Regions from separate parts of the Microbacterium sp. NPDC064942 genome, predicted to be linked through region 3. Evidence: predicted binding sites of a transcription regulator. Region 3 holds the regulator's gene; each other region holds the start of a gene.

Region 1 (2,266 bases), on a different contig from region 3:
TCGACAGTTCGGTTCGTCCGCCGAGCGCGTGGTCGTGGGTGTGATCGACTTCGCAGCGGATGGCTGCGACGCGGCATCCGGGGAACCGGCAGTGCTGATCCCGGGCTTGCAGGAACCTGCGCATCCCCGACGGGACTCGGTACGAATCGGTCGACACGGTGACCCCGGTGGTCGGGTCGTGGAACAGGCGCTCCCACATCCCGGTGCCGCCGGCGAATGTGCGCGCCGTCGCGGGGTCGATGGGGGAGCGCCCGGCGAGGTCGCATGGCCCATCGTCTTCTCCGGTAAGGGTGGCGGCGGGCACGAGTACCTGCACACGTGCGCGGATCGCGCCCAGCGGCCCGGCGGTGGTGTCGCGGGTGTCATCGAGGGCGGGTGCTCCCGCCAGGAGCAAGTCCGCGAACACGTCAGCGCGGACCTGGTCGGTGGACCGCTGGTCGGTGGCGATGATCGCGGCGGCGTCATCGTCGCGATCGCCGTCAGTGTCGCCGTCGCTGGCGGCTTCCCCGAACGCGACACCCGCACACCCGCGCGCAGCGACGCGTTCGTCGCGGGTGTCGACGATCGCTCGCGCCTGCTGCGTGAGCCGGTCGTGGATCCCTTCGGCGATCACCGTCGGGACGGTTGCGACGACGTCGCTCATCCCGTCTCGCCCCGGCACGATCCGCACGCACCGCCCGGCGGCGGCCTGCTCGTGCCGTTCCGCGAACGAGCGGGGGTGCATCCGGTGGGCGAGGATCTCGAGCTCGCCTCGCACCCGGTTCGGGGTGTCTCGCTCGCATCGGCTGATCGCGACCTGTTCGAACTCGGTCCACATTTCCGCCGGCAGGCTCGTTCCGGTTTCGACGATCGCGATCGCATGCCCGCGGACGATCCGTCCCTGCTCCCATGCCTCGACAGTCGCCGGGAAGCCTTCGATCAACGTCCGCGCCTCGCCGATCCGCCGCTGCACGGTCCGGTCGGTGACTCGCATTACTCCGCCGACCTCCGCCGCGATCGACCGCAACGCCATGTCGTGCACCTGCACACGAGCGTTGCGTTGCGCGGTCTGCGCTTCGGCCAACCGGCCCGCGGCGGCCAGTATCCGCAACTCCGCGATCTGCGCGGACGCCACCTCGCGTGCCACACTCGCGACGTCATCGACGATCGCCATCAGCGTGGCTGCGAAGTCGTCTTCGAAGGGGAACATTTGTTCTATTCTAGGGTTGGTTCAGATGGTAAGCAAGTAGTATTTTCGAACTAAAAATCCTCTCGCCCCGACCGAAGGGGAACCCATGTTCGATCCCATGACGCACCTCGCCCGCCTCGCCGACCCCGGTGTCCGACGCGCCGCGTAGACTTCCCCGGTGACAATTCCCGGGATCGTGCGCGCCCTCGAACAGGCTGACAGCTTCCGGGAGGCCCTCGACGGCGCCGGATCGGACGTCGACTTCTCGGCCGTGACGGGCCTCGACGCTCCGCTGCTCGCCGGACTCCTCGAGCGACGCGCCGCGTCGGGACGGCCTCCCGTCCTGCTGCTCGTCGCCCCTACCGGGCGCCGCGCCGAGAGCATCGGCGCGGCCCTGCAGTGCCTCCTGCCCGACGCCGTCGTCCGGCACCTCCCGGCATGGGAGACCCTGCCGCACGAGCGTCTCAGCCCCAGCGCCGAGACCGTCGGCCGGCGGCTGAGCGTCCTCCGCGATGCGGCCGACTGGGGCGGTCGCACCCCCCTCGTGGTCACTGCGTCCGTCCGTGGCGCGCTGCAGCCGATCGCGGCGGGATTGACGGATGCCGGTGTCGTCCGGCTCGAGCTCGGATCCCGCGGGCAGGAGCTCGACGACATCGTCCACCGACTCGTCGACCTCGCCTACCACCGGGTCGACATGGTCTCGCGACGAGGCGAGTTCGCCGTCCGCGGCGGCATCCTCGATGTGTTCCCGCCCGTCGCCGACCACCCCTACCGGGCGGACTTCTTCGGCGACGAGATCGATCAGATCCGCGCCTTCTCCGTCGCCGATCAGCGCTCCCTGCCCGGCGAGGTGCGCGAGGTGACCCTGCTCCCGAGCCGGGAGCTCCTCCTCACCGACGCCGTCCGCGAGCGGGCCGCCGCACTGCGGGATCGGATGCCGGGACTCGGCACCATGCTCGAGAAGATGAGCCAGGGCATCCCGGTCGAGGGCATGGAGTCGCTGCTGCCCGCCGTCGCCGACGCCGTCCTTCCGCTCGTGGACTACCTGCCCGAAGGCGCGGCGGTGGCCGTCGTCGACCCCGAGCGCGCCGTCACCCG
Region 2 (2,266 bases), on a different contig from region 3:
CCGGCCTCGACCCGCTCGATGCGCCACCCATTGTTGTGTAGGAGCAGGTGATGGAACCGGCAGAGCAGCACGCCCTCGTCGGTGTCGGTCCTCCCACCCTCGGACCACGGCACGCTGTGGTGCGCTTCGCAGTACGACGGCGGTCGTTCGCACCCGGGCCAGAGGCATCCTCCGTCGCGGGCGGCGAGCGCGACCCGCTGCGCGCGGGTGAACAGTCGCTCGTCACGTCCGACGGCGAGGGGTGTGCCGGCGGCATCCACCTCGATGCGGATGCGGCCGCCGGTGCAGTGCGCGCGGTCGACGACCGAGCCGGGCAGGGCTGAGCCGCCGTCCTCGACGATCCCGGTCGCTCCGTGACGCCCGAGCCCGTCGCGGGGCGCCTCGGTGACGATGACGCGCACGCCGGGCTCACGCGCTCCGAACACGTCTTTCGCGGTGGCGAGCGCGCCCGCGCGCAGGACGTCGACGAGCACGTCGTACGAGAGCTGCTCGTTCGACCGCGCGTCGTCGACGAGCGCGGCGGCTTCGGCACGTTCGGCGTCGGTCATGAACCTGGGCCCACCCCGGCGGGGGCGGAGGGCGGCGTCGAGGACGCTCCGCATCCACGGCCCCATCTCGTCGTCGAAGACCATCGATCCTCGGGAGAATCCGTCGCCGTCGGTCCAGAGCCGGAACGACCTGCGCTCGAAGCGCCGCGCGAACCGCTCTTCGGCTCCGGCGGGGTCGAGCATGTCGCGCAGTGTGCGCGCCTGCGCGGTGAGCTGTTCCACCGACCACTGGTCGGCCTCGTCCGCGAGCCGTTCCGCTCCCCTGGACCACGCCGCTGCAACACCGAGCGTCGGCGGATCGCCGAGCCCCGTCAGGATCGCCCCGTACTGCGCCGACGACAGCGCCCCGTCGTAGAGGAGCCGATCGAGCGCGCCGTGCCACCCGGCATCCCCCGTGCCCATCAGCGCCTCACCCACTCGCACGGCGCGCGTTGCCTCGGCGCGCGTGATGCCGGTGGTCGCCTGGATCATCTCGACCGGCGTGCGATGCCCGGTCTCGGCGCTGAGCCCACCGCTTCCCCGCTCGCGGCTCGATCGCTGCGCCGCGACACCGGCGAGCACCGCCTGCAGCACACCGATCTCGCGGGCCACCCGCCCCGCGCGGGCGATGAGCGTCCGCACCGTGTCGTCATCGAGACGACCGACGGATGCCGCCAGGTCAGACGCGTCGACGTCGAGCGCATCGAGGGCGGTGAGGCCCTCGACACTCTCTCGCAGCGTCGTCGCGAATGGCATATCTGTACGATGCCACACACCTCCGACATTCGTACATGTGTTCCCCAACCTGTGGATAACCCACTGGCCCAGCATGGTGCAGGGGTGTTCGGAATCGTCCGGGTTCCGCATTCCCACCCGTCCCCGCCCCCGCCGGACCCTAACGTCGCACCGACGGCGGGTGTTCGCCCCGCCTGCCGCTCCGCGCGCGTCCGCCTCCCGACACGTCTGCGCACCAGCGACGGCCGAGGAGAACTCGCATGACCGACGAAGACAGCATCCGCCTCCGCGACCGGCGGTGGGTGTGGCTCACCGGGCGTATCGCTCTCTGGGTCCTGATCGCCGCCCTCAGCACGGCCCTGCTTCTGACGATGGCGGCGTCGATCGTCGCCGCTTTCCAGACCGCGGCCGCTCCCGGCGACGAGCACTGGAGCGACCGGACGGGGGCGGTCGGCGACACGTTCGGCGGGCTCCTCGGCCCGTTTCTCAACGCCCTCGTGCTCGGCGTCACGGTGGTGTTGGCCGTCGCCTGGCAACCGCGGCGGGATCGACGGCAGGAGCCGAGTCCCTGGTGGCGTGGCTCGCGCGGTCGGATGCCGACGACCAGGGTGTCGTCATCACGAACGGCGCGGGCGCGATCGCCCATGACGTCGGCGTGAGGTTCGGGGCGAAGAAGGAGGGGCAGAGCGACCTCGACCTCTGGGAGGCACACGTTCCGCCGGGCGAATGGAAGGGCGTCGAGAAGACCCTGTCCGAACGCGGGGCGACCGCCCCCTCGTCACCGCCCTCGCCGACGGCCGACGCCGACAACCGCATCGCCGCGCACGACGCCGTGCGCTGAATCCTCACCGAAAGGCTTCTGATGACCGACCCCGACCCCCGCGCCGATGACCTCGCCGATGCCCTGCTCGCACTGCTCGACGAGCCGGCGATCGAGCGGCGCGCCCTGCCGCCGGCGAACTTCTGGAGCATCGTCCACTACGGCGAGCAGAGTTACGAGAACC
Region 3 (2,266 bases):
CGTCGCCGCTCGCGAGAGCACCCCCGCTGGAGAGGATGCCGACGCCCAGAGCGACGACCACGGGCAGTGCGGCGAGCGTGGCGAGGACACGGCGACCTCGCGTGGTCATCCGAAGGCGCGTGCGCACGACAGGCGCAGTCGCGGTGGTGATGGTGATCGCGGTGCTGGTGGTCGCGGTGATCGAGTTCATGGTGTCCTCCTCGGGGTGACCCCGGTCAGATGAGATCTTCGCCCCCGCCCGTCGGCCGGGACGGACGGGTGCGAAGTTCTCTTCCGAATCTATCTTCGAAGTTCGTAGACTGTCAAGGGTGCGGTTGTCCGCAGATCGATCGAAGACGACACGCGGTCGGCTACGGGACGATCCGATCGACACCGGATACGGTTTCGATGACCAGAGCCCATCACCAACTTCCGACATTCGAAGGCGAGTGCCCCCGGAGGGACCCCGGGGTGACGAAAGGAACGACATGAGCGACAAGCCGCAGACGCGTCGGCGCAAGAGCCTGAGCGACAAGCAGCTCGCCATCCTCGAGGTGATCCAGCGCTCCATCGCCCGTCACGGATACCCGCCGAGCATGCGCGAGATCGGCGACGCCGTCGGCCTCAAGTCGCTCTCGAGCGTCACCCATCAGCTCAACCAGCTCGAGCTGAGCGGCTACCTCCGTCGCGACCCCGGCAAGACGCGCGCCATGGAGGTCCTCATCGACCTGCCGGGCTCGGCGGGCGAGAACCCGGCGGACGTCGCCCCGAGCGTCGGCGACGCGGCGATGGTGCCGCTGGTCGGCCGCATCGCCGCCGGCGTCCCCATCACCGCCGACCAGCAGGTCGAGGAGATCTTCCCCCTCCCCCGTCAGCTCGTCGGCAAGGGCGAACTGTTCATGCTGAAGGTCTCGGGCGACTCGATGATCGACGCCGCGATCTGCGACGGCGACTGGGTCGTCGTCCGCTCGCAGGCCACCGCCGACAACGGCGAGATCGTCGCCGCCATGCTCGACGGCGAGGCGACGGTGAAGACCTTCCGCCAGCGCGACGGTCACACGTGGCTGCTCCCCCGCAACTCGGCCTTCGAGCCGATCCTCGGCGACGACGCAGTCGTCCTGGGCAAGGTCGTCGCGGTCCTGCGCGCCGTGTGACGGCGCGCAACGAAGAGAGGGGATGCCGGGCGGCATCCCCTCTCTTCGTTGCGGCGTCAGACCCCGGCGCGGACCGCGCGAGCCGCCGCGACGATGTGGCGGAGGGAGGCGACCGTCTCGTCGTACCCGCGCGTCTTCAGACCGCAGTCCGGGTTCACCCACAGGCGACGGACGTCGAGCTCCGCGACGGCGCGCTCGAGCAGCGACGACACCTCGTCGACGGACGGCACGCGCGGCGAGTGGATGTCGTAGACGCCCGGTCCGATGCCGAGGGCGAATCCGGATGCCGCCACCTCCGAGATGACCTCGCCCCGACTGCGAGCGGCCTCGATCGACGTGACGTCGGCATCGAGCGCCGCGATCGCGTCGATCACGACCCCGAACTCGGAGTAGCAGAGGTGCGTGTGGATCTGGGTCTCGTCGGCGGCGCCCGCGGTGGCGAGCCGGAAGGACCCGACCGACCAGTCGAGGTACGCCGGCTGATCGGCGGTCCGCAGCGGCAGGAGCTCCCGGAGCGCCGGCTCGTCGACCTGCACGATCGCGATGCCCGCCCGCTCGAGGTCGGCGATCTCGTCGCGGAGCGCGAGGGCGACCTGGTCGGCCGTCTCGCCGAGCGGCTGGTCGTCGCGGACGAAGGACCAGGCGAGGATCGTGACGGGTCCGGTCAGCATGCCCTTGACGGGCGCGGCGGACAGCGACTGCGCGTAGGCCGCCCACGGCACCGTGATGGGTGCGGGGCGCGAGACGTCCCCCCACAGGATCGACGGGCGCGTCGCGCGGGAGCCGTAGGACTGCACCCACCCGTTGCGGGTGACGGCGAACCCGTCGAGGTTCTCGGCGAAGTACTGCACCATGTCGTTGCGCTCGGGCTCGCCGTGCACGAGGACGTCGAGCCCGATGTCCTCCTGCAGAGCGATGACGCGCGCGATCTCGTCGCGGAGGAACCCTTCGTAGGTCGCCTCGTCGATCTCGCCGCGCGTCGCGCGGGCGCGCGCCCGGCGGATCTCGGCGGTCTGCGGGAAGGATCCGATCGTGGTCGTCGGGAGCGCCGGCAGACCCAGCACCGCGTCCTGTGCGGCGGAACGCACCTCGAACGGGGTGCGGGATCGGTCTGCCGGGGTGAGCCCGCCGGC

What was found. The regulator LexA, encoded in region 3, represses DNA repair genes until DNA is damaged. The targets are predictions, from matches to a motif close to TCGAACANNTGTTCGA.
Region 1: ACPEH2_RS02705 (HNH endonuclease signature motif containing protein) is a predicted target of LexA. The motif match lies at 1,267-1,282, and genes of this name have one in related genera.
Region 2: ACPEH2_RS10915 (DUF222 domain-containing protein) is a predicted target of LexA. The motif match lies at 1,313-1,328, and genes of this name have one in related genera.

What each region holds. Positions count from the first base shown of each region.
Region 1 is NZ_JBMWDR010000001.1:565,375-567,640, forward strand. It holds gene ACPEH2_RS02705 (HNH endonuclease signature motif containing protein) at 1-1,189, opposite strand, end outside; gene mfd (transcription-repair coupling factor) at 1,347-2,266, shown strand, end outside.
Region 2 is NZ_JBMWDR010000006.1:37,137-39,402, forward strand. It holds gene ACPEH2_RS10915 (DUF222 domain-containing protein) at 1-1,283, opposite strand, end outside; gene ACPEH2_RS10920 (hypothetical protein) at 1,523-1,921, shown strand; gene ACPEH2_RS10925 (hypothetical protein) at 1,918-2,103, shown strand; gene ACPEH2_RS10930 (PD-(D/E)XK nuclease family protein) at 2,125-2,266, shown strand, end outside.
Region 3 is NZ_JBMWDR010000011.1:30,191-32,456, forward strand. It holds gene ACPEH2_RS14785 (LysM peptidoglycan-binding domain-containing protein) at 1-190, opposite strand, end outside; gene lexA (transcriptional repressor LexA) at 468-1,133, shown strand; gene metE (5-methyltetrahydropteroyltriglutamate--homocysteine S-methyltransferase) at 1,190-2,266, opposite strand, start outside.